2 regions of the Leisingera thetidis genome follow, and region 2 is predicted to be linked to the other one. Evidence: riboswitches for the same ligand, from Rfam matches in the RefSeq annotation. Region 2 holds a riboswitch; the other holds the start of a gene.

Region 1 (15,641 bases), 1.4 Mb from region 2:
ATCGGCCTCCACGGCAAAGCCGCCATTCATGATCCGGCAATTCTCAAGCCTCAGCATGCCAGCGCCCTCCGCGGTCCAGGATCCAGAACACCCCCATCGAGAGCATCAGCAAGACCAGCGCCGCACCCGCCGCCGCCTCCATCCGGTAGGCTCCCATCAGCCGGTAGATCTGCAAGGGCAGCGTCGCGAACTCCGGATCCGCAAACAGCGCTACCACGCCCAGATCCCCCATCGACAAGGCCGCCGCCAACCCGGCAGCAAACCCGGTCTGCGCCCGCATCCGGGGCAAGTAGACCCGGCGGACAAAGGCCCAGCCCTGCATGTCCAGCGACAGCGACAGGCGCCCGTAGCGCCGCAGCACGTCCCGTGCCCGCGGCACCAGGATGCGCATGGCAAAAGGCAGCGCCATCACCGCATTGACCAGCGCTGTTACCGGCAGTGCCAGCGCAAACGGGTCGGCAATGGGATAGATCAGAATGAACAGCCCGGTGCCGATCACCAGCGGCGAGGCCGCCAACCCCAGAATCCCCGACAGCTCGGTCACGCCGCTCCGCCCCGCAGCAACTGCAGCCGCCATCGGCAGGGCCAGCATCAGCAGAATGGCTGTGCTGAGCGCCGCCACCAGAATGGAATTCCCTGCGGCCTGCCAGACGGACGCATTCAACGATGCGGCACCGGGCAGCCCGGCCAGCACGATCGCCGCCAGCGGCAGCAGCAGAAAGGCGCCGGAAAGGACAATCCAAAAGCAGTCCATGCTGCGCGCCAATGCACCCTGCCCGTCCCAGCGCCGCACCGCGCGGTCAAGGCCGGCGCCAAAGCCCTCTCCTGACGACACCCGCAGCGCCACCAATGCGGCGGCACCAGTCAGAAGCAGCTGCATCCCGGACAACAGCGCAGCGCGGCCAAGATCGAAATCAAACCGGAACGCCTGATAGATGGCGAGCTCAATGGTGGTGGCCCTCGGCCCGCCGCCCAGGGTCAGCGCCACAGCAAAGCTGGACAGGCTGATGGCAAAGACAACGGCCAGAGCCCCGGGCGCCACCCGCCGCAGCATTGGCCCTTCCAAGAGCCGCCACATCGCCAGCGGCCCGGCATCCAGTTGTGCCGCCTGTCGGAAACGCTCTGCCGGAATTTCCTGCCACCCCTGGAGGAACAGCCGGGTCGCCAGCGGCAGATTGAAGAAAACATGCGCCAGCACCACCCCGTGCAATCCGTAAATCTGCACCGGCTCCAGCCCGAAAAGGCCAAGCAAACCGCTCAGCCAGCCGGCCCGGCCAAACACCGCCAGCAAGCCAAGGATTGCCACGATGACCGGAAGAATGAAAGGCGCACCGAGCAGGGCAACCAGCAGCGTCCGCCCCGGAAACCGCTGCCGGGCCAATGCACGAGCAACCGGCACCGCCAACCCGACGCTCAACAGCGCCGACAGGCAGGCTTGTGTCAGCGTGAACTGCAGCGCGGCCCAATCGCTGGCGGCGAGGCCGGTTCCGGCCTCTGCCCTGAACGCCACAGCGCCAAGGGTCCCCAGAATCAGCGCCGCCACTAGCAGGGCCGCGCTGACCCCGGAAAACGCGCTTAATGGCTGAGCGCGTCCAGCCATTCGCCCAGCGCCGCCTCCCGCACGTCTGCCGCTTCAGTCTCATCCAGCAACAGGGATTTTTCCGGCGCGATCAGGGTGCCGAAACCTTCCGGAAGGCCCGCTGCCGGGGTCACTGCCGGGTACATCCAATTGGTGGTCGGAATGATCGACTGGAAGGCATCCGACACCATGAAGGCCAGGAACTGGTCTGCCAGCTCCGGCTGGTCGCTGGCCGCCAGCTTGCCGGCCACTTCCACCTGCATGTAATGGCCCTCGTCAAAGGCGGCGGCCGCCTTGGAGCTGTCTTCCTCAGCAATCAGGTGGTACGCAGGCGAGGTGGTGTAAGAGAGGACCATGTCGGCCTCGCCTTCCAGGAACATGCCGTAGGCCTCCGACCAGCCCTTGGTCACAGTGACGACATTATCAGACAGGCCTCGCCAGATCTCCGGCGCTTCGTCGCCATAGGCCGCCTTGACCCACAGCAGCAGGCCCAGGCCCGGGGTCGAGGAACGCGGATCCTGAATCACAATTTTCTGGTCGCTGGCGGCCAGCGCCCTGAAGTCCGCAGGCGCAGCTGCATCGGCGTTGTGGACAAAGGCAAAATAACCCCAGTCATAGGGCACAAAAGTCGCGTCATTCCATTCAACCGGCAGCGCAAAGTCGGCGCTGACCGAGTGATCCGCAAACAGACCGGTTTCCTTGGCCGCCGCGGTCAGGTTGGTGTCGAGGCCCAGAACGACGTCAGCATCCGAGCGTTCTCCTTCCAGCTTGACCCGCGCCAGCAGCGCCGCGCCGTCGCCGGTGCCCACCAGTTTCAGATCGCAGCCGCAGACTTCTTCAAAGGCTTTTTCCACCGCCGGGCCGGGACCCCAGTCGGATACGAAGCTGTCATAGGTGTAAACGATCAGTTCGGACGTTTCGGCAAAAGCTGCCGATGCGCCGAGCAGTCCCGCTGCAAATGCAAGATGTTTCATGCCATCCTCCTTTGCGGCTTTGGGCAAGGGTGGAGGCTGTCCAGTACCTTCCCTCCGCCGGTGTGATCCGGTTCAGGTTCAACGGGTGTCATCTCAGCGCTGCCGCGCACCCCGAGGTGGCGCGGACATTATGCCTCAGGCGCAGCAAACACAAGCCAAACTCAAAACATGGCCTATGGCTTCGGCAAACCCGACCGCTGCCGGCAAAGATCCCCTGTTCATCTGGCTGAAAAAATCCCGGGGGAGCCGCTGCAAACGGTTGGGGCAGCGCCCCCGGCCCGGTCCGCCGCACAGGAATCCTCTTGAGGGACAGGCCCCTGCCCGCTAAGCACGTCCCGCAAAGGAGACCGCGCCGCATGTCGATGAACAGCTTTGGACACCTCTTCCGCGTCACCACCTGGGGCGAGAGCCACGGGCCCGCACTTGGCGCCACCGTGGACGGCTGCCCGCCCAACGTGCCGCTGGAGCCGGAGATGCTGCAGCAGTGGCTCGACAAGCGCCGCCCCGGCCAGAACAAGAACACCACCCAGCGCAATGAGCCGGATGCGGTGAAGATCCTGTCGGGCGTGTTCGACGGCATGTCCACCGGCACCCCGATCCAGCTGATGATCGAGAATACCGACCAGCGGTCCAAGGATTACGGCGAGATCTCGCAAACCTTCCGCCCGGGCCATGCCGACATCACCTATTTCCAGAAATACGGCAACCGCGACTACCGCGGCGGCGGGCGTTCCTCGGCGCGTGAAACCGCAGCGCGGGTGGCTGCGGGCGGTGTTGCACGTGAAGCAATCAGGGCACTGGTGCCGGAGCTGGAGATCAAGGGCTACATGACCCGGATGGGGGAGCTGGAGATCGACCGCAGCAGGTTCGACTGGGACGCGATCGACCAGAATGATTTCTGGATACCCGATGCGGGCGCCGTGCAGGAGTGGGAAGACTACCTGCAAGGCCTGCGCAAGGCGCATGACTCGGTTGGCGCCGTGGTCGAGGTTGTGGCCCGCGGCGTCCCCGCCGGTATCGGCGCGCCTGTCTATGGCAAGCTGGACACCGATCTGGCCGCCGCGATGATGTCGATCAACGCGGTGAAGGGCGTCGAGATCGGCGAGGGCATGAATGCCGCATGGCTGAAAGGCTCGGAAAATGCCGATGAGATCTTCATGGGCGACGACGGGGTAGAGTATTCCTCCAACCACGCCGGCGGCATCCTCGGCGGGATTTCCACCGGCCAGGACGTGGTGGTGCGCTTTGCCGTCAAGCCGACGTCGTCGATCCTCACCCCGCGCAAGTCGATCCGCAAGGACGGCTCCGCCATCGAGGTGATCACCAAGGGCCGCCACGACCCCTGCGTCGGCATCCGCGCGGTGCCTGTGGCCGAGGCAATGATGGCCTGCGTGATCCTGGACCACCTGCTGCTGCACCGCGGCCAGATTGGCGAAAACCAGGGCCGGATCGGCTGAGGAGCAGGCTCTGATAAGGGCGTATTTCCTAATATTGCCAGCCGCGTCTGCCCCAGGTCAGGCAAAAGACGTCACGCATGCTCGCCTGCACATTGGCTGTGGTCTCCCAGCGCGGTCAGCACCTTGCAGCAGCCGCCGTTGCCGCCGTCGCATAGTTGGCTGATCCGCTCCAGTTCCGCCGCCAGCTGTTCCAGTTTGCGGATGCGCGCGCGGACATTGGCCAGCTGACTGCGGGCAATCCGGTCAGCCTCGGCACAATCATTGCCCAAGTTGCCGTCCAGCCCCATAAGCGCCCTGATGTCCTCCAGCGAAAACCCGAGATCGCGCGCGTGTTTGATGAAGCCCAGCGCATCAATGCCATCCTGCCCGTAACGGCGCTGGTTGCCGGCATTGCGGCCCGGCTCCGGCAGCAGACCGATCTCCTCGTAGTAGCGGATGGTCGGGACCTTGACCCCGGTGGCCTTGGACAACTGGCCGATGGAAAACATGCGCAAGACCTCTTGATGCTCTAGTGACTAGAGGCCTTACATTGATCCCGAATCAGGAATGAGGACAAGAGCAATGGCAGGCTGCTGCAACCACAACGCCCGGTTTGACGGGGTATCTGCGGACTACAAACGCAGGCTTTGGCTGGTGATCGCCATCAACGCAGGCATGTTCGCGGTGGAAATGGGCGCGGGCCAGCTATCCGGCAGCCAGGCGCTGAAGGCGGACGCGCTGGACTTTCTGGGCGATGCGCTGACTTATGGTATCTCGCTGGCAGTGATCGGTGCCACCCTGCGCACCCGGGCGCTAGCGGCACTGGGCAAGGGCATCAGCCTGCTGCTGATGGGGCTATGGGTGTTCGGCTCCACCGCTTATCAGGTGTTCTACGTCGGTGTGCCGCAGGCGCATATCATGGGCGTGATCGGCTTCATGGCGCTGGCGGCCAACCTGATCTCGGTGCTGATCCTGGCACGCTACAAGGACGGCGATGCCAACGTGCGCTCGGTCTGGCTGTGTTCGCGCAATGATGCGATCGGCAATGTGGCGGTGATGTTTGCGGCGCTGGGAGTCTGGGGTACGGGCACCGGTTGGCCGGACCTGATTGTGGCGGGGATCATGGCCGGGCTTTTCCTCAGTTCTGCCTTCCAGATCCTGGTGCAAGCGGTCCGTGAAAGACGCGAGGAAGAGACGCGCACAGCGGCTCATCAGCACTGAGGGCATAGAGATCCCTTAAACAAACAGCCCTGCGTATTCTTCGCGCAGGGCTTTCTTCTGCACTTTGCCCATAGTGTTGCGCGGCAGCGCGTCCAGCAGGATGATTTCCTTGGGCTGCTTGAACTTGGCCAGGTGGCCGGAAAGCGCCGCTTTGATGGCCTCGCCACTGGTGCCCTTTCCTTCCGGCACCACCACGGCCACCACGCCCTCGCCGAAGTCGGGATGCGGCACGCCGATCACCGCGCATTCCAGCACGCCAGGCAGATCGTCGATCAGGCTTTCCACTTCCTTGGGATAGACGTTGAAGCCGCCAGTGATGATCAGGTCCTTCTCTCGCCCGACGATCGTGACGTATCCATCCGCATCGGTTTTCGCCATATCACCGGTGACGAACCAGCCATCCGGCCTCAGCTCCTCGGCGGTTTTCTCCGGCATCTGCCAGTATCCCTTGAATACATTCGGCCCGCGCACCTCCAGCACACCAATGTCCCCTGGCGGCACTTCGGCACGGTCCAGCATCACCCGCGCCTCCACTCCTGGCAGCGGAACACCGACCGTGCCGGCCCGGCGGTCTCCATCGTAGGGGTTCGACGTGCTCATATTGGTTTCGGTCATCCCGTAGCGTTCCAGAATGCGGTGGCCAGTACGCGCCTCCCATTGCTCATGGGTGTCCACCAGCAAGGGCGCAGAACCGGAAATGAACAGACGCATATTCGCTGCACGCTCCCGGGTCAGCCGCTCTTCCGCCAGCAAGCGAGTGTAGAAGGTCGGCACCCCCATCAGCGCAGTGGCCGAGGGCATGGCTTCCAGGATGGCATCCGCATCAAAGCCCGGCAGAAACACCACCTGGGCGCCTGCAAACAGCGCCACATTGGTTGCCACAAACAGCCCGTGGGTGTGGAAGATCGGCAGCGCATGGATCAGCACGTCGTCCTTGGTGAACCGCCAATAGTCCCGCAAAGTCAGCGAATTGGAGGCCAGATTGTCATGGCTTAGCATCGCGCCTTTTGAGCGGCCGGTGGTGCCGGAGGTGTAAAGGATCGCCGCCAGATCACCCGCCTGCCGAGAAACAGGTTCAAACCCCGACTGGCCATCCGACAGATCACGCAAGGATCCCTGCCCCGCCGCATCCAGTGTCAGCACCTCCGCCTTCCCTGAGATGGCACTGATCTCCGCCAGCCGTGCAGGATCGCAGACCACCACCCGGGGCGTTGCGTCGCCCACAAAATAAGCAACCTCCGGCCCGGTATAGGCAGTGTTCAAGGGCAGGAAGATACCGCCGGCCATCACCGTGCCCAGGTAAGCTTCAATTGCCTGAATGGTTTTCTGAACCTGAAACGCCACCCGGTCTCCCGGCTGCACGCCTTGGCCCGCCAGCGCCGCCGCCATCCGCTCTGCCCCCGCAAACAGCGCGCCAAAGGTCACCGTGCCGCCGCCGGGAAGCCGGGCAAAGACATCCACCTCGCGCCCCAGGGAGGATTCGCGCAACTGGCGGATCAGGTGATTGGCGTCATACATTGGCGGACTCCTTGTTCTGGCGGCGCCATTTGCGCGCCTCGGCCCGCCGAAATCAAGCCATTGATCTTTGCGGCGCTTGGGCGCAGGGTCGCGCCATGGCGAAATCCTTAACATCGCATCGGCCTGTGCTGGCGGTCCTGCTGAAAGTGACCGCCATCGCGCTGTTCACCGCGCTGTCCGGGATCATCAAAGCCACTTCTGAAACTGTGCCTGCGGGGGAGGCAGTGTTCTTCCGCTCCTTCTTTGCGATCCCGGTTATCGTGGCGTGGCTGGCCGCGCGCGGAGAGCTGCGGCACGGGCTGATCACCAAGAAACCGATGTTTCACGTGTGGCGCGGGCTGGTCGGCACTTCGGCGATGGGCATGACCTTCATGGGACTGGCGCTGCTGCCGCTGCCCGAAGTCACCGCTATTGGCTATGCGACACCGATCTTTACCCTGATCCTGGCAGCAATGTTCCTGGGGGAAACCATCCGGCTGGTGCGGATATCGGCGGTGGCCATCGGGCTTCTGGGGGTGCTGATCATGATCTGGCCGCGGCTGGGCGGCGATCTGGAAAATGGCGCGATGCTGGGCGTGCTGCTTGTGGTCGGCGCTACGGTCGCCCGAGGATTCGTGCAGATCCACATCCGCCGCATGGTGCAGTCCGAGCACACCGCAGCGATCGTATTCTACTTCTCGCTGACCGCGTCCGGGCTGGCGCTGTTGACCGCGCCTTTCGGCTGGGTGATGCCAGATCCGCAAACGGCCGCGCTGCTGATCAGTGCCGGGCTGGTCGGCGGTGTGGCCCAGATCCTGGTTACCTCGTCCTACCGGTTTGCCCCGGCCTCGATGCTGGCGCCTTATGACTACGCCTCGATGATCTTTGCAATCATCATCGGTTACGTCTGGTTCGATGAATGGCCGACACTGGTGATGCTGGCGGGTGCTGCGCTGGTGATTGCCGGCAATGTACTGGTGATTTGGCGCGAGCACCGGCTCGGCCTGCGGCGCGGCAAGGCGAAGCCGCTGATTGACCCGAAGGGTGGATAAACAGGCTCTAACTGGACCACAAGCCCGCAATCATCGCGCCAAGCGCCACCACATGGATCAGCATGATCGCCCTGTCGTTCCACAGAACCCCAACCAGGAACCAGCCAGTGAGTCCGGCCAGGAACATATATATGTTCCAAGGATGCAGCCCCCAAGCAGTCGCGGAATAGCCGAGGATCTGGATGATCGACGCGGCCCATTTCAGAACGAAGGCCGGGTTGACCGCGACAGCGCCTGGCAGGGTCCGGACATCAGACTGCACGGGTCAGTCCCCCGTCCACGCGGATGTTCTGGCCAGTGGTATAGGCGGCATCATCCGAGGCCAGATAGGCAATCAGCGCCGAAACCTCGCGCGCAGAGCCGTAGCGCCCCATCGGGATGCGCGCCTTGCGGTCTTCGGTTTCGGGCAGGCTGTCGATAAAGCCCGGCAGCACGTTGTTCATCCGCACGCCTTGGGCCGCGAATTTGTCAGCAAACAGCTTGGTAAAGCTGGCAAGCCCGGCCCGGAACACACCAGAGGTAGGAAACAGCGGATCCGGCTCAAACACCGCAAATGTGGAGATGTTGATGATCGCCCCCTTGCCCTGCGCCGCCATGACCGGCGCCACCAGCCGGGTGGGGCGGATCACGTTCATAAGGTAGTATTCCATTCCCAGATGCCAGTCGTCATCGCTGATTTCCATGATGTCGCCTTTGGGTCCGTGACCCGCGGAATTGACCAGAACGTCGATCCGCCCCATCGGTCCATCGCCTTGTCCACCAGCGCCTGCAGGTCCATTTGCTCTTGGTTAGAGCCGGTATACCCCACCCCGCCCAGTTCCTGCGCCAGGGCCTCGCCTTTGCCCGAGGAGGAGAGGATGGCGACCTCATACCCTTGTTCATGAAGGTGGCGGGCGGCTTCCGCGCCCATGCCGCTGCCTGCAGCGGTGAAAAGTGCGACTTTGGTCATCTGCATACTCCTTTGCTTGCTCCCAGGATGGCGGACAAGGGCGCGCTTGACCAATCATGTCTCATCGCGCCAGACTGCAGAAAAACTACTGGCTAGGATCTGATGCGCCTGCCCAACCTCAATGCATTGCGAATGTTCGATGCCGCCGCCCGCCATCTGAATTTCGGCCGCGCGGCAGAGGAACTGCACCTGACCCAAGGCGCAGTGGCTCAGCAAGTGCGCCGGCTGGAGGCGGATCTGGGGCACAAGCTGTTCCACCGCCACGCACGCGGGCTGACACTGACCGATACCGGGCGCAGCTACCACACGCCGGTGAGCCAAGCGCTGGCGCTGATCCGCGGGGCAACAGACAAGCTGGCACCGGCGGTACAGCGGGTGACGCTGTCGGTGCCGCCCTCCTTTGCATCGAAATGGCTGGTGCCGAGGCTGCCGGAGTTCGAGGCCGCACATCCCGATATCGACCTGCGGGTGGTGGCAGAGGAGAGCCTGACAGATTTCAAGCGGGACGGCATCGACATTGCCATCCGCCAAGGCAGCAAGCCGCAGGACAGCGGGCTGAATTCTGTTCTGCTGTCGCTGGTGGACCTGGTGGCTGTGGCCCGGCCGGATTCGGCTCTAACACGGGACAAAACCTTGGAACTGGCAGACCTGGCCCGGCACACACTGATCCAGGACGGGCACAGGCACTGGGACCTTCTGCTGCGGCAGGAGGGGCTCACAGCAGTCGGTCGGGTCCTGCAATTCAACCAGACAGCGCTGGCGATGGATGCGGCCGTGAACGGCCAGGGTATCGCACTGGTGCCGCGCATATTCCTGGGCAGCCAGCCGCTGGAGATCCTGTGGCAGGCGCCGCGGCTGGAGGATCAGGGGTTTTACGTGCTGTGGCCCAGCGCACAGGGCCGGTCCAAGGCAGTGGTGGACTGGCTGCTGCGCCAATAGAGCTCAGACGGAGGGCCGTTTCAGTTTCTTCCGGCGCGCTGAGCGAGATCTCCGCCACTGCAACAGCCCCATTCAGCCACTAAAAGACCGCATCCACCCGGCAAAACCAAAGACAATAAGCTCCGCCAGGAAAGCGAGGCCGGCAATCAGGTCGACGGTCAGAAGAAGCTTGCAGGGCAGCACCCGGATCAGGCCGAGGTGGTGGCCGGTCAGCACCGTCAGAGTAAAGGCGGCGATGCCGGTCCCCACCAGCAGCCAAAACGCCAATGATTGCTTCCACCCAGGCCCAGCAGGCAGGACAATCCCATCAGGGCGATGGCCACGGGCAGTCGAGACAGGCATGGATGGTGCGGGCCACAAAACAGAGAGGCTTGGTCAGGCCCTTGCAACTGAGGGCATCTAGACCGCGGTTCGCAGTAATGGCCCCAGAACGGCTTGCTCAGACCGGACAGTGAATTTCCGGTCCTCCCGTAAATCCTGCAAATCGTTAAAACGAAGGAGGGCGCAGCCGTTCAGGCAGTCTTGTACAGCTGCCGGTAGGCCGATGGTAACATGCCCACCTGATTGCGGAACACGCGGGAAAAAGCCGCCTCGGAGGCATAGCGGTACGCCCGCCAGCACCGGGCAGCTTGACCTTCAACGCTCAAGACAGGCGCGGATCGCCTGGCCAAACAGCACCTCCGACAGCTTCAGCGCAATCAGGTCACCGCCAATACAGGCGGCGGCTCAGGTCATAATAACCCACATAGGCAATGCTCAGGTCCAGCGCATACCCGTTCCGCCATTGCGGGCACCAGCGCGCAGCTTGCCCCGGAATGGTTAATAAGCCATTTGCCAAACCAGGGAGCAGTACCGGGAAAAGTGCAGGGAATAGAGATCGGCCGCTATCCGCAGTGACAATCAGATGGCAACTCCTGCAAAGAAAACCCCCGCACGAAGGCGGGGGTTTTCAATCCAGTAAGGAAAGTAAGGGCGTTCGCTTACGAGCGGACCAGCTTTTCGTAGTCCTCGGCGATCTCGCGGGTCAGAGCGCCGACTTCGAACTTGTAGGGGCCGATTTCGCCGACCGGGGTCACCTCGGCGGCGGTGCCGGTTAGCCAGCACTGCTCGAACTCTTCCATCTCTTCCGGCATGATGTGGCGTTCGTGCACGGTGATGCCCTTGTCCTTGAGCATGCCGATCACGGTCTGGCGGGTGATGCCGTTCAAAAAGCAATCCGGCAGCGGAGTGTGAACCTCGCCCCCCTTCACAAAGAAGATGTTGGCACCGGTGGCCTCGGCCACATAGCCGCGGTAATCCATGAACAGCGCGTCCGAGCAGCCCTGCGCCGCCGCCTTGTGCTTGGAGATGGTGCAGATCATGTAAAGTCCGGCGGCTTTGGCGTGGACCGGAATGGTTTCCGGCGACGGGCGTTTCCACTCGGCAATCGCCAATTTGGCGCCCTGCATCTTGGCATCGCCGTAATAGGCGCCCCAGCCCCAGACTGCGACCGCCATCCGCACCGGGTTGGCGGCCGAAGCCACCCCCATGTCCTCGCCCGAACCCCGCCACACCAGCGCCCGCACATAGGCGTCCTGCAGGCCGGAGGCTTTCAGCGCCTCTTCCTTGGCTGCCTCGATCTGCTCCACCGTGTAGGGCATCGGCATGTCCAGCGCCTCGGCCGAGGCGATCAGGCGCACGGAATGCTCGCGGCTTTTGAAGATCTTGCCGTTGTAGGCGCGTTCCCCTTCGAACACCGAGGAAGCATAATGCATCGCATGGGTCAGGATATGCACCTTGGCATCCCGCCAATCGACCAGCTCCCCATCCATCCAGATCACACCGTCGCGGTCGTCATAACCTGCCATGCCGCACCCTCCTGAAACTCTGCGGGATTTCCATTTATTGCGCCAATTATGACCGGAGCGGACATAATATTGCGTCAAAGCTGCGATTCGATACATCTTCACCCTTGGAATGTCAACAACACTGACATAAACTGGCCGCCAGGACAGACGAGGGGGCACCAAATGCCTGAAGGCCGGACAGGGCAGGGATACGGCGGTGAAAGCCTGCTGTTTCTGACCGATGAGCAGCTGCGCCAGGGGATTGAGGCAATGTTTTTTGCCTACCGCGGCTTTACCGCCGATCCGGACCGGATCCTGGCAGAACTGTCCTATGGCCGGGCGCATCACCGGGCGATCCACTTCATCAACCGCTCGCCCGGCACAACAGTCAACAACCTCCTCAGCATTCTGGGAGTCACGAAACAGTCGCTGAACCGGGTGCTGCGCACGCTGATCGGCGACGGTCTGGTGGAAAGCAAGGTCGGCGAGCTGGACAAGCGCGAGCGGCATCTCTACCTGACCGATCAGGGCGCAGCGCTGGAGGCGACCCTGTCGGACGCCCAGCGCGCCCGGATGCGGGCGGCCTACAAGGATGCCGGCCCCGAGGCAGTGCAGGGCTTCAAGAAGGTGCTAGAGGCGATGATGGATGCCGACATGCGCCGCGCCTATGCCAAGCTGAGGGAAACCGGTGCATGAGCACGAACGATGCCCATCTGCTGATTGTGGATGATGACGAGCGCATCCGCGGCCTGCTGAAGAAGTTCCTGATGCGTTCCGGGTTTCTGGTGACTGCGGCGCGCGATGCCGCCCATGCCCGCCGGGTGCTGGCGGGACTGGAATTCGACCTGATCATCATGGATGTGATGATGCCTGGAGAAGACGGCATTTCACTGACCACCTCTTTGCGCGAAACCATGACCACCCCGATCCTGCTGCTGACCGCCAAGGGTGACACTGAGGACAGGATCGCCGGGCTGGAGGCCGGCGCGGATGACTACCTGCCCAAGCCCTTTGAGCCCAAGGAGCTTCTGCTGCGGGTCAATGCGATCCTGCGCAGGATGCCAGACACCGTGGCGCAGGAAAGCGCCCCAAAGGTTCTGCACCTGGGTGCCATCCGCTATGACATCGAACGCGGCGAAATGTGGCAGGGCGATGAGCTGATCCGCCTCACCGGCACTGAAAGCCAGCTGATGAAGATCTTCTCGACCCAGCCCGGCGAGCCGGTCTCCCGCACCAAGCTGGTCGAGGATCTGGGCCGCGACCGTGGCCAGGCGCAGGAACGGGCGGTGGATGTGCAGATCACCCGCCTGCGCCGCAAGATAGAACCGAACCCGAAACAGCCGCAATACCTGCAGACGGTGCGCGGCGCGGGCTATATGCTGGCGCCGGACTGAGCTGACAGGCCGGGAGCCGCTGTGCGGCGGTTTCAAGCCTCCGGCAGGGATATTTTCAGCCAGATGAACAGGGGATCTTTATGGCAACCGCTTTGATTACCCACGCAGACTGCTTGTCTCACGTGACACCGGACGGACACCCCGAACAGGTCGCACGCCTGGAACACATCCTGCACGCGCTGGAGCCCTTGGACCTGAAACGGGTCACCGCACCGATGGCCGCCGAAGATGACATCCTGCGCATCCACCCGGCCTCCTATCTCGCAGATCTGCGCAAGGCCTCCCCGGCCGAGGGCTGGGTCCAGATCGATGGCGACACCTTCATGTCCCCCGGCTCGCTGGATGCGGCCTTCCGCGCGGCCGGCGCGGTGGTGCGCGGCGTCGATATGGTGCTGGGCGGCGACGTGCAGAACGCCTTTGCCGCGGTCCGCCCGCCGGGGCACCACGCCGAGACCGATACCGCCATGGGCTTCTGCCTGTTCGGCAATGCGGCGCTCGCGGCCAAACACGCGCTGGACCATCACGGCCTGAGCCGCGTCGCAGTGGTGGATTTCGACGTGCATCACGGCAACGGCACCCAGGACCTGCTGTGGGACGAGCCGCGCGCCCTGGTGATCACCAGCCAGCAGATGCCGCTGTGGCCCGGATCGGGCCGCCCGGAAGAGGACGGTGCCCACGGTAATATCCTCAACATGCCGCTGGCGCCGGGGTCGGGCCGGGCGGAAATGCAGTCTGCCTATGAAACCCAGGCCTTTCCCCGCCTGCGCGCCTTCAAGCCGGAGCTGGTCATCATCTCTGCCGGCTTTGACGCCCATCAGGACGACCCGCTCGCCAGCCTGAACTGGGCCACCGCGGATTTCGCCTGGATCACCGCGGAACTGTGCAAACTCGCAAGTGAGCTCTGCGGGGGCCGTATCGTCTCGACTTTGGAAGGCGGATATGATCTGAACGCGCTGGCCGCCGCAACGCGCGCGCATGTGGAAGAATTGATGAAGGCACCGGCATGACTGAGACCCCCGTAGACCAGATGAGCTTTGAACAGGCGATGCGCGAGCTGGAAGGCGTGGTGGACCAGCTGGAACGCGGCGACGTGGCGCTTGACGCCTCGATTGCGCTCTATGAACGGGGCGCAGCCCTGAAGAAACGCTGCGAGGATGAGCTGAAGCGCGCCGAGGAAAAGGTCGCCGCCATCTCGCTGGATGCCAACGGCACCCCGACAGGCACCCAGCCGCTGGACGCCGGATAAGCCATGAGTGCCGAAGCCGAAGCCCGAACACGCCCCTTTGATGATGCGCTGAAGGACGCACAGGCCCGCATCCGCGCACATATGGAAATGCGGCTGGCGGGCAGCGACGATCTGCACGCCGCCATGCGTTATGCCGTTTCCGGCGGCAAGATGCTGCGCGGCTTCCTGGTGCTGGAGAGCGCCCGGTTGCATAGCGTGCCACAGGGGGCCGCCATCGAGGCCGCGCTCGCCATCGAATGCATCCACGCCTATTCATTGGTGCATGACGACCTGCCCTGCATGGACGACGACGACCTGCGCCGCGGCCAGCCCACCCTGCACCGGAAATGGGATGAGGCGATGGCGGTTCTGGCCGGCGACAGCCTGCAAAGTTTTGCCTTTGAATTGCTGGCGGACCCCAAGGTCGGCCCGCATGCACTGTCCCTGATCCGCGGTCTGGCGCAATCCTCCGGCAAGGACGGCATGGTCTCGGGCCAGATGCTGGACATCGCTGCGGAAACCGCCGCCGGGCCGCTGACGCTGGACCAGATCACCCGGCTGCAAGGCCGCAAGACCGGCTGCCTGATCGAATGGTCCGCCACCGCCGGCGCGGTGCTGGCGGGCAGCGATTCCGCCCCGCTGCGGCAATACGCACGGGCCTTGGGCCTTGCCTTCCAGATTGCCGACGACATCTTGGATGTGGAAGGCGATGCCGCAAAGGTTGGCAAGGCCGTGCGCAAGGATGCCGATGCCGGCAAGGCAACCTTTGTCTCGCTGCTGGGGCTGGCTGAGGCAAAAGCCCGCGCAAAGGATCTCTGCGCGGAAGCTTGCGCCGCGCTGTCCCCTTATGGCGAGGCGGCTGCAACCTTGAAGGAAGCCGCGCGTTTCGTTATTGCGCGCGACAGCTAACCCCGCGCGCCACGCCCCGGCTCCCTGCCCGGCGCAGCCCAAGGAGACACCATGCCCGACCGGCCCAATACCCCGCTTCTGGACCAGATCACGCGCCCGGCGGACCTGAAGGGGCTGACCGATGCGCAGCTGGTGCAGGTGGCGCAGGAATTGCGGCAGGAAACCATCGCCGCAGTCTCCGTCACCGGCGGCCATCTGGGCGCGGGCCTCGGCGTGGTGGAGCTGACCACCGCGCTGCACGCGGTCTTTGACACGCCGCGGGACAAGGTGATCTGGGATGTCTCCCACCAGTGCTACCCGCACAAGATTCTCACCGGACGCCGTGACCGCATCCGCACCCTTCGGATGAAGGACGGCCTCAGCGGATTCACCAAACGCTCCGAGTCGCCCTATGACCCGTTTGGCGCCGCCCACAGCTCCACCTCAATCAGCGCCGCGCTCGGCTTTGCCGTCGCCCGTGACCTCGGCGGGGTGATCCCCGAGGGCAATGGCGACGCCATTGCGGTGATCGGCGACGGCTCGATGTCGGCCGGCATGGCGTTTGAGGCGATGAACAACGCAGGCCACCTGGGCAAGCGGCTGATCGTGATCCTGAACGACAATGAAATGTCGATCGCGCCGCCGGTCGGCGCGCTGTCCT
Region 2 (15,641 bases):
CCGGAGCCGGACAGCCCCATGATCACAAACAGCTCGCCCTCCTTCACATCGAACGAGACGTCCTGCACCGCCGGGACCAGCCCCTTGCCGCGCAGTTCCTGTGCTGCCGCTTCGGAAGTTTCGTGCCGCGGCAGCGCCTCTTTCAAGGCGCTGTCTGCACTGTTGCCAAACACCTGCCAGACATTCCGGCAGGTGATGGCTGGCATCTCAGAGCCACTCACCGGGGTTGGCTCACTTGGTGGCGGCGTCGACAACCGGGCGCCACTTGCCCTCATTAGCGGCCATCCATTCGGCGACCACCTCTTCGACCTTGCCGCCGTCCACGTCGACCGCGCCCATCATCGGCTGCTGGTCCTCAACCGCCAGGGTATAGTTCGACAGGATCTCATAGGCCGCAGGCCAGGTTTCCTCCATGCCGGACCAGGCCGCCTTGAAGATGCGCGACGGCGAGAAGTCGCAGTCGTTCACCGCATCCGGGTTCGGGCCCCAGGCCGGGTCGGAGAAGCAGGCGTCCTCGCCCGGCGGCAGGTCGACGAATTTCACGTCATAGGCCGACATCGCCCAATGCGGCTGCCAGAAGGTGATCAAGAGCGGCGTCTTGCGCTCGGTGGCGGCGCGCAGCTCGACGATCAAGGCTGCTTCGGAGCCCGCAGGCACCGCCTTGAACGGCAGCCCCAGCCCGGTCATCCGGTCCGCACCCGGCGTGCCCCAGTCGGCAGGGTAATCCACCAGGCGGCCTTCGGGCAGGGTTTCCGCGGTGGCAAACTGCATCGCGCAGTCCTTCAGCGCCTCCCAGGCCGGCAGGCCGGGGCAGATTTCGGCCACATGCGCCGGATAGGCGATGCCTTCGCGCGCATTCAGCTCCAGATCGCCCAGTTCGACCACGGTGCCTTCGTCGATTTTCTTGGCGTATTCATCCGAGACGTTCGACGACCAGATTTCCAGCGTTGCGTGGATGTCGCCGTCCGCAATGGCCTGGAACTGGTTCATCATCCCGGCCGAGACGTACTCCACCTCATAGCCCGCGGCCTTCAGCATCCCGCCGGCAATATGGGTGGTGACATGCTGGCCGGTCCATTCGTTCACCGCCAGCTTGATCGGCGTGCCGGTGTCGCCCAGCTCAGCCGCCGAGGCAATGCCCGCGGCAACCGTCATCGATGCGGCGCCCAGCGCCAGCGCATATCCCTTGAAGTTCATCCTTCTACTCCCTGTCATTGTTCTGGCGCCGCCCATTGTCCGGCTTGGCGCGTCTTTTGGAACCCGGCGGTTCATGGCACCTGTCTGGCCTCAAGGCCGGTCTTGTTGTTGTCAGCAGGTGCCGATGGCCCAAGTGTGGCCGGGGATAATGCAAGTATTGGAACATATTGCGACGCTTTGTCGAGAGAATGCGGCGCAAAACGCGAATTATTTGAATTGACGGTTCAAGTTTTTGTCCAAACAGACAAGTTCCGGAATCACCCGGCCCGCCAGCCCCGCCGCCTTACCGCGGCGCCGCACCCGGCTGCAAGCCGGATGCCGCAGAACAAAAACAGCGCCCCCGCCCGGCGGAAGCGCTGCAATCGAATTCTCATGCCTGTGCCGGATCAGGAGCGGCCCTTGCCGGTGGCCTCCTCGACAACCGGCATCCACTTGGCCCGGTTCACCGCCAGCCAGCCGCGGGCAGCCCCCTGCGGGGTTTCGCCGCGGACATCGACCAGCCCGATCAGCGGCTGCTGGTCCCAGATGCTCAGCTGATAGTTTTTCAGGATCTCATAGGCCGCGGGCCAGCGGTCCTTGAAGCCGGTCCAGCTCGCCTTGACCACGCCGCCGCGGTAAAAGTCGCAATCGCCGGTGGCCTTGGGGTTCGGGCCCCAGGACGGGTCGGTGTAGCAGGCCGGCTCCGGCTTGGGCAGGCGCACGAATTGCAGCGCATAGGAGGACATCGCCCAATGCGGCGCCCAGAAGGTGGCAATCACCGGGCGCTTTTCCCGGTAGGCGTTCTGGAATTCCTCGATCATCGCGGCCTCGGACTCGGCGGCGACCACGTCAAACGGCAGGTCCAGCGCCCGGATCCGGTCCGCCCCGGGCGCGCCCCAGGACTCCGGGTAGGCCAGATAGACGCCCCGCTTGCCCTTGCCGTCCGCCGAGAAGATGCCGGCACAGTCGCGCAGCGCCTCCCAATTGGGCAGGCCCGGGCACATCTGCGCCACATAGGGCGGGTAAACCACCCCATTCCGCGCATCCAGCCCCATATCGCCCAGCTCCTCCACACGTCCGCCGTCGCGGGCGGCGTAGTAGTCCTCCGGGCTGCTGGTGGTCCAGACCTCCATCATGGCATGGGTTTCGCCCCTGCCGATCTCCTCATAAATGGCGGCCTGATCCCCTTCCACATATTCGACCTTGTAGCCCGCATGCTCCAGCATGCCGCCGGCGATATAGGTCGACAGATGCTGGCCGGTCCAGTTCTCCAGCGAGAGCCGGATCGGCGTCTCCACATCCCCCATGTCGGCGGCTTCTACGGCCCCCGAAACCGCCAGCGCCGCCAGCGCTGCCGCAAACGCTTTGATTGTCATTGGCGTCACTCCCGTACTGCCAGTCTTCCCAGATGCTGCGCACTGGCACAGCCCTGGCTCCGGCATAGCAGGGGGACCTTGAAAAAGATTAACACAGGGCGGAAACAGCCCGTCCGGCAGCCCGGAAAAAACCTAAAACTTTCCGCAAGAGCGGCATTCCCGGCGGCCGTGCCGCCCTGCCCGTCAGCCGGTCTTGCGCGCCGCCAGCAGCACGGGGTCATAGGTCAGCGGCAGCCGCCCGTCGCGGCCGAACTGCGCCCGGTAGGCCGCTTCGAAGTCCCGCAGCCGCCTGCGGCTCCAGCTGTGCTGGGCATGGCCGTTCACGCCGGTCTGGCGCAGATGCTTCAGCAGCTCCAGCGCGGTGCCGAATTCCAGCACCGCCGGGCGCTGTTCGATGGCAAGGATCTCCATGCTCTCCGGCAGCACCGCCCGCCACTCGGCGGCATCCAGGTAGCTCGGCGCCGCCGCCGCCGAGCCCAGCGCCGCCAGCTCGCGGAACTGGCCGCGGCCAAAGCCCGAAAGTGCCAGCCAGCCGCCGGGTTTCAGCCGCGCTGCCAGCCGCGCGGTCAGCGCCGGCAGGTCCGGGATCCATTGAACGGTCGAGGCCGAGGCGATCAGATCCAGATCCTGCGGCAGCGGCAGGGTTTCGATCGGGCCGGGTTCAAACCGGGCCTGCGCGGGCACCGTGCCGTCCAGGGCCCGCAATGCGCATGCCGCCTCCGGCACCAGGTCATTCAGGATCAGGCTGCCTGTCTCAAACCGCTGCAGCAGCTGCCGGGTCAGATGGCCGGTGCCGCAGCCGAATTCCAGTGCCGCTCCGATCTGCCGGGGGGCCCCCTGCGCCTGCAGCATCCCGGCCAGCCGTGCCGCAATATCCGCCTGCACCGAAGCGCTGCGGTGATAGCTGTCCAGCCCGCGGCGGAAACTCTGGCGGATGCGGCCCTGGTCCGGGTGAGGCCGAATGTGCGGAAACGCCATGTCTTTCATCAGAACAGTGCCTCCCAATCCGCGAACCGGTCAAACGGCGCATGCGGCGCCTCGATATAAGAGACATTCTGCCCCGCCCAGGCACGGGTCAGGTTTGCCGGCGGAAAGATCTTGTCGCCGGAGCTGATCCAGACCCGGTCGAACCGCATCCGCGGCGCGTCCCCGCGCTGCTCCACCGCCAGCAGCTCGGTCCGGCGCGCCTCCACATCCAGCATCTCCGTTTCCTGCGGAGCGCCGAAGACACGGGCCAGAAACTGCTGGAATGCGTCCGGGCTCAGTGTTTCCATTGTCCGGCGGAAGACCGCAGGCGGGATGCCCGCGCCGCGGTTCACCGGCTGCAGGCTGCCATTCACCGCCGCCTTGCGCTGGAACGGATCAGGGCGCCCCTGCTGCCAGTGGGCATAGGCCGCCACGCCAAAGGACCAGGCCAGCAAGCGCACGCGCTCATAGCCGGACAGATCCGGCAGTTCGGCGTTCAAACCGGTGTAATCGCCGGCAAACAGCACGTCCTGCGGCCCGGCCAGGTGCCGGAACACCTCCGGCCCCACGGCCCAGCCCCCGAAGACCACGATGGCCTCGGATGCGCTGTCCTGTTTGAGCCAGCGGAAGTCCATTCTTACAGCTCCCGCGCCAGCCGCAGCATGCCTGCGGTGATTTCGCTCAGCTGATCCGGCGAGGTGATGAACGGCGGCATCGTGTAGATGTTGCAGCCGAAGGGGCGCAGGAACACGCCCATCTCATGCGCGCGGGCATGCGCCTCATCGGCCGAGACCCGGTGCTTCATCTCGATCACCCCGATGGCGCCCAGAACCCGCACATCCCGGACATTGGGCAGATCGCGTGCCGGGGCCAGCTCCGCCGCCATCTGCTCCCCGATCGCCGCCACCGTGCCGCGCCAGTCCTGCCCGGTCAGCAGATCCAGCGAGGCCTTGGCCGCGGCGCAGGCCAGCGGGTTGCCCATGTAGGTCGGGCCGTGCATGAACAGGCCGGGATTGCCGCCGCCGATGCCCTCCGCCACGCGGTCATTGGTCATGGTGCAGGCGAATGAGATATGGCCGCCGGTCAGCCCCTTGCCGAGACAGATGATATCCGGCTCGACGCTGCAGAACCCGGTGGCGAACAGCTCCCCCGTGCGGCCGAAGCCGGTGGCGATCTCGTCAAAGATCAGCAGGATGCCCAGCTCGTCGCACAGGGCGCGGGCCTGATTGAGGTATTCAGGGTGGTAGAAATACATGCCGCCGGTGCCCTGCACGACGGGCTCCAGGATGAAGGCGGCGATCTTCTGCGCGTTGGCTTCCAGCACCCGGCGCAACTCGCCCAGCCCGTTCCGGGCCGGATCGTCCACCCAGCCCTCGTGGATGCGGACCGGCGGGCGGGACACGAAATGCTGCACGCTCAGCGCGCCCTGGAACAGGTGGTGCATGCCGGTGTCGGGGTCGCAGACGCTCATCGCCTTCCAGGTGTCGCCGTGATAGCCGGAGCGGATGGTGGCGAACTGCTGCCGCTGCGGCTGGCCGATGGCATGCTGGTACTGCACCGCCATTTTCATCGCCACCTCGACCGAGACCGATCCCGAGTCGCAGTAGAAGATGCGGCGCAGGCTGTCCGGCGTGATCTCCAGCAGCTTGCGGCCCAGGTCGATGGCCGGATCATGGGTCAGCCCGCCGAACATCACATGCGGAAGGGTGTCTAGCTGGTCATGAATCGCCTTGGTGATCGCCGGGTTCCTGTGGCCGTGCATCATGCACCACCACGACGACATGGCGTCGATCAGCCTTGTGCCGTCGTCCAGCGTGATATGCACGCCCTCGCTCTCCTTCACCACAAAGGTCGGGCCGGGCTTGGCCACATTGGTGTAAGGGTGCCAGAGGTGCTGCTGGTCGAACTCCAGCTGGGTGAGGCCGGATGCGCTCATGCCAGCGCCTCCCGGATCAGGTCGAGATGGATGTTTTCGGCAAAGGCCTCGGCCAGGGCTTCCGATTCCCTGCGCGGCTGCGGAGTGCCGCTGTCGCTGCCGGAGCCGGACGCGATCCGCAGCGCTTCGATATACGGCAGCCGCCCCAGATGCGCCACATGGGCGAACTGGCAGATGGTCTCCTCCACCTCCGGCTCCGGGTTGCCGATGAAGACCACGCCGACCACCGCGCAGCCCGCATCGCGCAGCGCCTTCAGCGACAGGAGTGTGTGATTGATCGTTCCCAGCTGGGTGCGCGCGCACAGGATCACCGGCTTGTCCCAGCGGGCAAAGAGATCCAGATACAGTTCCCTGCGGTTCAGGGGCACCATCAGGCCGCCGGCGCCCTCGGCCACCAGCACGCCCTCCACTTGCGGCAGCTCCAGCGTCTCCGGGTCGATCTCCACCCCTTCGGCCTCGGCCGACAGATGCGGCGAGGCGGGCAGTTTCAGCAAGTACCCTTCGGGCAGCGCCGGGCGGCCGGACAGGCGCGAGACGATCTGGCTGTCGGTCTCCTCCTCCAGCCCCGATTGCACCGGCTTCCAGTAGGTCGCGTCCAGCGCCTGCACCAGTCCTGCGGAGAAGATGGTCTTGCCGATGCCTGTATCGGTCCCGGTCACGATCAGCGCGCTCATGTCCTTGCCTCCATTTCCCGGGCGAGGTCGGTGAACATCGCGGTGATGACCTCCAGCCCTGTATTCAAAGTAACAGACAGCCGCAGCCGCGAGGTGCCGCGCGGCACCGTCGGCGGGCGGATGCCGCGGATGTCATAGCCGTGGCCCTGCATCCGGGAGGCCAGCGCCATCGTGCGCTTGTCATCGCCGATCACCACCGGCAGGATCTGGCTGTGAAAGCCGTCCAGCCCGCACAGGCGCCCGGCCTCGGCTTGTGCGTGGCTGATCCCCTCCCACGCCTGTTCGCGCCGGGCCGGATTGTCCTGCAGCTCGCGCAGCGCCGCCCTCACCAGCGCCGCATTCAGCGGCGACGGAGCGGTCGCAAAGATAAACCCGCGCGCCTTGTTGATCAGCGTTTCGATCAGCACCCGCTGGCCGCAGATCAGCGCGCCGGAAACGCCCAGCGCCTTGCCGCAGGTGTGCAGGGACAATACGTTGGGGCGGTGCGCGATCCCGTGCGCCAGCCCCCGGCCCAGATCGCCGAACACGCCTGAGGAATGCGCCTCGTCCACCACCAGCACGGCGCCCTCCGCATCGGCCAGCGCCATCAGCGGCGCCAATGGCGCCAGATCGCCGTCCATCGAATAGACCGCCTCTACCGCGATCCAGACCTGCCCCGTGCCGCCGGACGTGCGCCAGCCCTGCAGCACCCGCGCCGCATCCTTCGCGTCACCATGGGCAAAGCTGCGGGTGTCAGCCCGGCCCAGCCGCATCCCGTCATGGGTGCTGGCGTGGATCAGCGCGTCATAAAGCACCAGATCCCCCTGCTGCGGCAGGGCGGAGAAGATCGCCTGATTGGCGTTGAAGCCGCCGCCCATGAACAGAGCCGCTTCGGTGCCGAAGAACGCCGCCGCCTCGGCCTCCAGCCGCTGGTGTTCCGCGTCATTGCCGCGCAAGAGGCGCGAGCCGCCCGCGCCCACCGGCACGCCGCGCGCAAGCGCGTCCGCGGCAGCGGCGCGCAGCACATCGCTGCCCGCCAGCCCCAGATAGTCGTTGGAGGCAAAGTCATGCCCGTCCCGCGGCATCAGCTGCCGGTAGCGCCCGCGGCTGCGCAGCGCTTCCAGCGATATTTCATGCCTGGGGAAGGCGCCCGCCATCAGCGGCTGCCGTCGCAGCCCACGGCCATCGCGGTGATGCCCAGACGGTCGAACAGCTGCTGGTCCTTGTCCTCTTCCGGGTTGTCCGCGGTCAGCAGGGTGTCGCCGACAAAGATCGAGTTGGCACCGGCAAAGAAGCACATCGCCTGCATCTCGTCCGACATGTCAGTGCGGCCAGCGGACAGGCGCACATGGGACTTCGGCATCAGGATGCGGGCCAGAGCCACGGAACGGACGAATTCGATCGGATCCAGTTTTTCGACATTGGCGAGCGGCGTGTCGGCGATCGGGATCAGCATGTTGACCGGCACCGAATCCGGATGCGCCTCCAGCGTGGCAAGCGCCAGCATCATATCGATGCGGTCCAGCTGTTTCTCACCCATGCCGACGATGCCGCCGGAGCAGACCTTGATGCCTGCCTCGCGCACCCGGTTCAGGGTGTCGATCCGATCCGCGAAGGTGCGGGTAGTGATGATCTCGGAGTAGTAGCGCTCGGACGTGTCGATGTTGTGGTTGTAGTAGTCGAGGCCGGCATCGCGCAGGCGGAACACCTGTTCCTCGTCCAGCATGCCGAGCGTCATGCAGGTTTCCATGCCCAGATCCTTGACCCCCTGCACCATCGCCTCCAGCGCCGCCATGTCGCGGTCCTTGGGCGAGCGCCAGGCGGCGCCCATGCAGTAGCGGGTGGCGCCGCCTTCCTTGGCTTTCTTTGCCTCGGCGATCACCCGCTGCACCTCGATCAGCTTGGAGGCCGACAGCTGCGCGCCGTTGCGCGCCGACTGAGAGCAATAGGCGCAGTCTTCGGCGCAGCCGCCGGTCTTGATGCTGAGGAGCTTGGATTTCTGCACCTGGTTGGGATCGAAATACTGCCGGTGCACAGAGTGCGCCTGAAACAGCAAGTCCATGAAAGGCTTGTTGTAAATCTCTTCCGCTTCCTCGCGGGTCCAGTCGGTGCGGATGGGTGCAGCGTCCAGCATGCTGTCTCCTGTTCTCGTATACCTGTCGGCCATGCGCGGATGGCGTTGCCGATTTTATAGATAATTCACCCGCCCCCGATCAAGCACCAAAGCTGCAATGCAGCGATTTGCGCGGAAATGCCGCCGATAAGGCCAGTATCAAACTGATCTTAACGCCAAAAAATAATCTACAAAGATTCCGGTTGACGCACCCCCTGCGCCTCCCCTAGCCCTATGGCTACGCAGGGGAGTCCCGCCCAAGGGACTGAGAGGCGTTCAGGTGCGGGGCAACCCGTACCGGCGGCGCGACCCTTTGAACCTGACCCAGTTGACACTGGCGTAGGAAGCTAGGAGCGTCCATTGCTCCCCTTGGGGGCAACCGTTTGAAGCGGGCGCTTTCCGGTCAAGCAGGCCCCTTGCGCCTGCCGGTTTCCCAGCCAAAACTCATCTGGTGTCTTTTCTGAGTTTACGGCTTTGAGGAGCACCAAAATGAACGTCCCCAACCCCAAGATCACACCCAAAGTCACGGTGGGCGCCCTGCCCGCGTCGCGCAAGATCTATGTCGCAGGCGAGGTCCACAAGGACATCCGCGTGCCGATGCGGGAAATCTCCACCCACCCCACCGCAGGCGAAGCGCCGCTGCCGGTCTATGACAGCTCCGGCCCCTACACCGACCCGGAGGTGCTGACCGACATCCGCCAGGGCCTGCCGGGCTTGCGCCGCGACTGGATCCTTGCCCGCGGCGATGTTGAGGAATACCAGGGCCGCGATGTGAAGCCGGAGGACAACGGCTTTGTCGAGGGCGACCGGCTGGTGCCGGAATTCCCGGTGAAGCCCGCCCCCTTGCGCGGCAAGAACGGCGCCGCGCCGACCCAGCTGGCCTATGCCCGCGCCGGCATCATTACGCCCGAGATGGAATACGTCGCGATCCGCGAGAACCAGCTGCGCGAGCTGTCGCCCTGCCACGGCAAACGCGACGGCAACGACTTCGGCGCCAACATCCCCGACTACGTGACGCCGGAATTCGTGCGGTCCGAGATTGCCGCAGGCCGCGCCATCATCCCGGCCAACATCAACCACCCGGAAATCGAGCCGATGATCATCGGCCGCAACTTCCTGGTGAAGATCAACGCCAACATGGGCACCTCCGCCGTCACCTCCTCGATGGAAGAGGAAGTCGACAAGCTGGTCTGGGCGATCCGCTGGGGTGCTGACACGGTGATGGACCTGTCGACAGGCCGCAACATCCACAACACCCGCGAATGGATCGTGCGCAACTCTCCCGTGCCGATCGGCACCGTGCCGATCTACCAGGCGCTGGAAAAGGTCAATGGCATCGCCGAGGACCTGACCTGGGAAGTGTTCCGCGACACGCTGATCGAGCAAGCGGAACAGGGCGTGGATTACTTCACCATCCATGCTGGCGTGCGGCTGCACATGGTGCCGATGACGGTGAACCGGGTGACCGGCATCGTGTCGCGCGGCGGCTCGATCATGGCCAAGTGGTGCCTGCATCACCACAAGGAATCGTTCCTCTACGAGCATTTCGAGGAAATCTGCGACATCTGCCGCCAGTATGATGTCAGCTTCTCGCTGGGCGACGGCCTGCGTCCCGGCTCCATCGCCGACGCCAACGACGAGGCGCAGTTTGCCGAGCTGGAAACCCTGGGCGAGCTGACCAGGATCGCCTGGGCCAAGGATTGCCAGGTGATGATCGAAGGGCCGGGCCATGTCGCCATGCACAAGATCAAGGAAAACATGGACAAGCAGCTGGAGTGCTGCCACGAAGCGCCGTTCTACACGCTTGGGCCGCTGACCACCGACATCGCGCCGGGCTATGACCACATCACCAGCGGTATCGGGGCGGCGATGATCGGCTGGTTCGGCTGCGCGATGCTGTGTTACGTCACCCCCAAGGAGCACCTGGGCCTGCCCGACCGCGATGACGTGAAAACCGGGGTGATCACCTACAAGATCGCGGCCCATGCAGCCGACCTAGCCAAGGGTCTGCCGGGGGCGCAGCGCCGCGACGATGCGCTGTCCCGCGCCCGGTTCGAGTTCCGCTGGGAAGATCAGTTCAACCTGTCGCTGGACCCGGAGACCGCGCGCGAGTTCCACGACCAGACCCTGCCCAAGCAGGCCCATAAGGTGGCACATTTCTGCTCCATGTGCGGGCCGAAGTTCTGTTCGATGCGGATCAGCCACGACATCCGCGCCGAGGCGCAGAAAGAGGGCATGGAGGCGATGGCCGCCAAGTTCCGCGAGGGCGGCGAGCTGTATGTGCCTGCGGCCGAGGCTGCGGAGCCGGCGGAATGATCACCATTGCCGGGGCCGGCGTGGCCGGCCTCGCCAGCGCCTATGAGCTGGCCCGCAGGGGTCTGGCGGTGACCATCTATGAGACCGGGGAGGCTCCGGACGACAACCCCTGTTCCTGGTTCGCGGGCGGCATGCTCGCGCCCTGGTGCGAGGGAGAAACCGCCGATCCGCAGGTGGTGCGGCTGGGCGCCGGGGCCATCGCCTGGTGGGAGCAGGTGACCAACGTGGTCAAGCGCGGCACGCTGGTGGTGGCGCCGCCGCGCGACGCCGCCGAGCTCACCCGTTTTGCCCGCCGTACCGCCAGCCACCGCACGGTAGGTGCAGATGAGATCGCGGCGCTGGAACCATCCCTTGCCGGGCGGTTCCAGAAGGGGCTGTTCTTTGCGGAGGAAGCCCATCTCGATCCGCGCCGCGCGCTGCGCGACCTTGCCCGCGCAGTGCAGAACCTAGGCGTGCAGATCCGCTATGGCACCCCGGCCCCGGATCAGGTGGATGTCGATTGCCGCGGCATGGCAGCCGGCCTCCCGGGGCTGCGCCCGGTGCGCGGCGAAATGGCGGTGATCGAGGCGCCGGATGTGGAGATCACCCGGACCCTCCGCCTGCTGCACCCGCGCATTCCCGTCTATCTGGTGCCGCGCGGCGGCGGCATCTACATGATCGGCGCCACCATGGTCGAAAGCAGCTCCTGGCGGCCGATCACCGTGCGCTCGCTGCTGGAACTGCTGAGCGCCGCCTTTGCCCTGCATCCCGGGCTGGGCGAGGCCAGCGTGATCGAGACCGGTGCCGGTCTTCGCCCCGCCTATGCCGACAATGTGCCGCGGCTTACCCACCGCGGCGACACCACCCATGTGAACGGGCTTTACCGCCACGGCTTCCTCCTGGCCCCTGCCCTCGCCAAGGAACTCGCCGCGCAACTTTGTCAGGACCATAACCATGCAGATCACCGTGAATGCACAACCGCATGAGATCACCAGCAATACGTTGGATGCCGCCTTGATCGAACTGGGGTTCGCCAGCCCCGCCGTCGCCACCGCCGTGAATGGCGCATTCGTGGCGCGCGGCAAACGGGCCGAAACCCCGCTGGCCGAGGGCGACCGGCTGGAAGTGCTGGCGCCGATGCAGGGAGGCTGAGATGCAATTCTACGGAACAGAGATCGCCTCGCGGCTGCTGCTGGGCACCGCGCAGTATCCGTCGCCTGCCATTTTGGCGGAAGCTGTGAAATCCAGCGGCACCGGGATTCTCACCGTGTCCCTGCGCCGCGAGACCGCCGATGGCTCCGGTGCCGGCTTCTGGGACGGGCTGCGGCAGAGCGGCTGCCGGATCCTGCCCAATACGGCCGGCTGCCATTCGGTGCAGGAGGCGGTGACCACCGCCCATATGGCGCGCGAGCTGTTTGATACGCCCTGGATCAAACTGGAGGTGATCGGCCATGCCGACACTCTGCAGCCGGATGTGTTCGGGCTGGTGGAAGCGGCGCGGATCCTGAGCGATGAAGGCTTCCAGGTCTTCCCCTACACCACCGATGATCTGGTTGTGGGCGGCAAGCTGCTGGAGGCGGGCTGCGAGCTGCTGATGCCCTGGGGGGCGCCGATCGGCTCGGGCCAGGGCTTGCGCAACCCGGATGCGCTGCGGGCAATGCGTGCGCATTTCCCCGGGGTGCCGCTGATCGTCGATGCCGGCATCGGGCGGCCCTCGGATGCGGCGCAGGCGATGGAGTTGGGGATGGACGCGGTGCTGCTGAATACCGCCGTGGCCAAGGCAGGCGACCCCGTGGGGATGGCCCGCGCGATGGCGGCCGCCGTCGAGGCCGGACGCCAGGGCTTTGAGGCCGATCCGATGGAGCCGCGCGACATGGCGGTGCCCTCGACCCCGGTGCTGGGATTGGCGGAGCTTGCATGATGGAACGTTTCTACCTGATCACCGGTCATGTCGGCCGGCTGGAGCTGCTGGTGCCGCATGGGGTCAAGCTGGTGCAGCTGCGCATCAAGGATGAGTCTGTAACCGAGATGCGGCGGCAGATTGCCCGTGCCCGCGATTTCTGCGCTGTGCATGATGCGCAGCTGGTGGTGAACGACCACTGGCAGGCGGCGCTGGATCTGAACTGCAATTTTGTCCACCTCGGGCAAGAGGACATGGACACCGCGGATTTTGCCGCCCTGCGCCGCAAGGGGGTGCGGTTCGGCCTGTCGACCCATGACGAAAGCGAGCTGGAGCGCGCGCTGTCCTTCGGGCCGGAATACGTGGCTCTGGGGCCGGTCTACCCGACGCTTCTGAAGAAGATGAAATGGGGGCCGCAGGGGCTGGAGCGGGTCAGCCGCTGGAAGCAGATGGCCGGCGACACGCCGCTGGTGGCCATCGGCGGGCTGACACCGGAGCGGCTGCCCGGTGTCTTTGCCGCGGGCGCCGACAGTGCGGCGGTGGTGACAGACATCCAGCTGGCGGACGACCCCGAGGCCCGCACCCGCGAATGGGTGGAGGCCTGCCGGACATGAGCCGCTACGCCCGCCAGACGATCCTGCCGGAAGTCGGCGCCGAAGGGCAGGCAAGGCTGGCCCGGTCGCATGTGCTGGTGGTCGGCGCCGGGGGATTGGGCTGCCCGGTGCTGCAGTATCTGGGCGGCGCCGGCGTGGGCCGGATCACCGTGATGGATGCTGACAGGGTGGAGGAGAGCAACCTGCACCGGCAGGTGCTTTACGCCATGGAAGATATTGGCCTGCCCAAGGCGGAGAGCGCCCGGCGGCACCTGCTGGCGGCAAATCCGGACCTGCAGGTTACTGCAATGGTGCGCCGTCTGGATGCCGCCAATGCGGTCGAGATGGTGGCCAGGGCCGATCTGGTGGTGGATGCGGCGGACAGTTTTGCGGTGTCCTATACCCTGTCGGACGAATGCCTGCGGCAGGGCAAAACCCTGATCTCGGCTTCGGCGCTGGGGCAATCGGGCTATGCCGGGGGGTTCTGCGGCGGCGGGCCTTCGCTGCGCGCGGTGTTCCCGGACCTGCCCGCGCAAGCCGCGACCTGCGCCACTGCCGGCGTGATGGGGCCGGCCGTGGGCCTGATCGGTGCCTTGCAGGCGCAGCTGGCCTTGAAGGCGCTGCTGAATCATCAGCCGTCGCCGCGGGGGCAGCTGTTTGTTTTCCGGCTGGACCAACTGCAGGCCAGCAGCTTCCGTTTTGATGATGCGGAAGAGCCCGAAGACGCCCTGCCCTTTGTTGCAGCTGCTCATCTTTCAGACCGGGACACGGTGATCGAGCTGCGCGATGCCGCCGAAGCCCCCCGTTTGCCCACCCCCAATGCGCGGCGGATTGCGCGGGCGGATCTGGCGGCGGCGGGGCTGCCGCACAGTGGCCGGATTGTGCTGTGCTGCCGTACCGGGCTGCGCGCCTGGGCGGCGGCCCGCGATCTGCAGCAGGCGGGCTATGGCAACCTTGCGCTGCTGGCCGCCGGGGGCGGCGCATGACTGCGGTCCTGGCGATTGGCGGCACCGATAGCAGCGGCGGCGCGGGGATTACGCGCGATACCGCGATGGCGGCAAAGCTGGGTGTGACGGCCCGCCCGGTTGTCACTGCAGTGACGGTGCAGACCGATGCCGCTGTGCTGGCCGTTTATCCTTGCCAGCCTCGGGCCGTTGCACAGCAGGCGCGCGCCGCCTTGGCGGCACCGCCCGCCCCCGGCGCCGCGAAGATCGGGATGCTCGGCTCTGCTGCAGTGGCCGAAGCGGTAGCCGCCGCGCTGCCTGAAGATCTGCCGATCGTGCTGGACCCGGTGCTGAAGGCGAGTTCCGGCGGCACGCTGATGGAGGCAGAGGGTTTTGACGCCTTGCTGCGGCGGGCGCTGCTGGCCACCCCGAACCTGGCGGAGCTGGAGACGCTGTCCGGAGTGCGGGGCGGCACCGAAGCGCAGGCCGCCGCACTGCTGGCGCAGGGCGTGCAGGCGGTGCTGGTCAAGGGCGGCCACGGCACAGGTGCCGAGAGCATTGATCTGCTGTTCACGGCGGATGGTGCAGTTCTCCCTTTTGCGGCACCGCGACTGGCGGTTTCGAAACGCGGCACCGGCTGCAGCCTGGCCACCGCCATCGCCTGTTTTCTGGCGCAGGGGGCCGGGCTGGAGGAAGCCTGCCGCAGGGGCAAGGCGTCCGTGCACCGCTGGCTGCGCCGCTGAGTCGCGCGAGGTCGCTGACGGACAGTTTTGAGGCCGGTTTCAGAACGGAGCCCGCCACCGCGCCTCCCTAGTTTCACGGCAGCCGCTCACGCCAATGTCCGGGAGACCTGCCGCATGACTGACATCACCGCGCTCACCGCCGAGGATATGGCCGCCCTGCTGCGCGCCCGCAGCCTGAGCGCCCGCGAAGTGCTGGCGGCGCACAAGGCGCAGACCGAGGCGCGGGAAGGCACCGTCAACGCGTTTGTCACCCTGGATTGGCAGGCGGCAGAGGCGCGGGCGGCGGAACTGGATGCAATGGCGGCAGAAGGCCGCTTTGCCGGCCCGCTGCACGGGCTGCCGCTGGCCATCAAGGACTGCTTCGAGACCAAGGGCCTGCGCACCACCTGGGGATCCCGAAGCTTTGAAAAACACGTGCCGGATTTTGACGCGCTGCATGTGGCGCGGCTACGGACGGCCGGCGCGGTGATCACCGGCAAGAGCAGCACGCCGGAATTCACACTTTCCGGCCAGACCAGCAACCTGGTTTCCGGCACCACCCGCAACCCGCTGAACCCGGAGAAAAGCGTGGCCGGCAGTTCCGGCGGTGCGGCCGCAGCGCTGGCGGCGGGCATGGTGGCGCTGGCCGACGGCTCCGATCTTGGCGGCAGCACCCGCACGCCCGCCGCCTGGTGCGGTGTCGTCGGCTGCCGGCCGACCTCCGGCCTGATCCCCTATGCGCCGAATCCGGCGCCGTTTGACGGGCTGTCGGTGCCGGGGCCAATGGCGCGGACAGTGCGCGATCTGGTGCTGATGCTGGAGGTGATGCAGGGCAATGCCGCCAGCCAGCCGCTGGGCTTCTGGCAGGAGCTGCCAAACCTTGCCGGCCTTGAGCAGGCCCCTGCGCCGGGGTCCGGCCGGGTGTCCCTGTCGCTGTCCCCCTTCGGCGCCGGCGTGGACCCGTCGG

The links. Region 2 has a riboswitch for thiamine pyrophosphate ahead of thiC (phosphomethylpyrimidine synthase ThiC). Riboswitches for the same ligand answer to the same signal wherever they lie in the genome.
Region 1: it holds a riboswitch for thiamine pyrophosphate, as region 2 does, so the genes downstream of both, thiB (thiamine ABC transporter substrate binding subunit) here and thiC (phosphomethylpyrimidine synthase ThiC) in region 2, are expected to answer to the same signal.

Annotation. Positions count from the first base shown of each region.
Region 1 covers NZ_CP109787.1:4,085,794-4,101,434, forward strand. The annotation lists gene OKQ63_RS19665 (thiamine ABC transporter ATP-binding protein) at 1-57, opposite strand, end outside; gene OKQ63_RS19670 (thiamine/thiamine pyrophosphate ABC transporter permease ThiP) at 44-1,600, opposite strand; gene thiB (thiamine ABC transporter substrate binding subunit) at 1,576-2,553, opposite strand; TPP riboswitch at 2,586-2,677, opposite strand; gene aroC (chorismate synthase) at 2,910-4,010, shown strand; gene OKQ63_RS19685 (MerR family transcriptional regulator) at 4,082-4,498, opposite strand; gene OKQ63_RS19690 (cation efflux transmembrane domain-containing protein) at 4,572-5,210, shown strand; gene OKQ63_RS19695 (malonate--CoA ligase) at 5,226-6,728, opposite strand; gene OKQ63_RS19700 (DMT family transporter) at 6,824-7,759, shown strand; gene OKQ63_RS19705 (DUF6552 family protein) at 7,767-8,021, opposite strand; partial or broken gene OKQ63_RS19710 (SDR family oxidoreductase) at 8,011-8,714, opposite strand; gene OKQ63_RS19715 (LysR substrate-binding domain-containing protein) at 8,811-9,647, shown strand; gene OKQ63_RS26175 (hypothetical protein) at 9,720-9,914, opposite strand; gene OKQ63_RS19725 (branched-chain amino acid aminotransferase) at 10,628-11,494, opposite strand; gene OKQ63_RS19730 (MarR family winged helix-turn-helix transcriptional regulator) at 11,657-12,169, shown strand; gene OKQ63_RS19735 (response regulator) at 12,166-12,867, shown strand; gene OKQ63_RS19740 (histone deacetylase family protein) at 12,948-13,874, shown strand; gene OKQ63_RS19745 (exodeoxyribonuclease VII small subunit) at 13,871-14,113, shown strand; gene OKQ63_RS19750 (polyprenyl synthetase family protein) at 14,117-15,001, shown strand; gene dxs (1-deoxy-D-xylulose-5-phosphate synthase) at 15,053-15,641, shown strand, end outside.
Region 2 covers NZ_CP109787.1:1,152,621-1,168,261, reverse strand. The annotation lists gene OKQ63_RS05580 (quaternary amine ABC transporter ATP-binding protein) at 1-206, opposite strand, end outside; gene OKQ63_RS05575 (ABC transporter substrate-binding protein) at 232-1,197, opposite strand; gene OKQ63_RS05570 (ABC transporter substrate-binding protein) at 1,584-2,552, opposite strand; gene bioC (malonyl-ACP O-methyltransferase BioC) at 2,736-3,539, opposite strand; gene OKQ63_RS05560 (pimeloyl-ACP methyl esterase BioG family protein) at 3,539-4,153, opposite strand; gene bioA (adenosylmethionine--8-amino-7-oxononanoate transaminase) at 4,156-5,454, opposite strand; gene bioD (dethiobiotin synthase) at 5,451-6,128, opposite strand; gene OKQ63_RS05545 (8-amino-7-oxononanoate synthase) at 6,125-7,264, opposite strand; gene bioB (biotin synthase BioB) at 7,264-8,241, opposite strand; TPP riboswitch at 8,455-8,583, shown strand; gene thiC (phosphomethylpyrimidine synthase ThiC) at 8,710-10,536, shown strand; gene OKQ63_RS05530 (FAD-dependent oxidoreductase) at 10,533-11,501, shown strand; gene thiS (sulfur carrier protein ThiS) at 11,470-11,667, shown strand; gene OKQ63_RS05520 (thiazole synthase) at 11,669-12,436, shown strand; gene OKQ63_RS05515 (thiamine phosphate synthase) at 12,436-13,029, shown strand; gene OKQ63_RS05510 (HesA/MoeB/ThiF family protein) at 13,026-13,994, shown strand; gene OKQ63_RS05505 (hydroxymethylpyrimidine/phosphomethylpyrimidine kinase) at 13,991-14,695, shown strand; gene OKQ63_RS05500 (amidase) at 14,810-15,641, shown strand, end outside.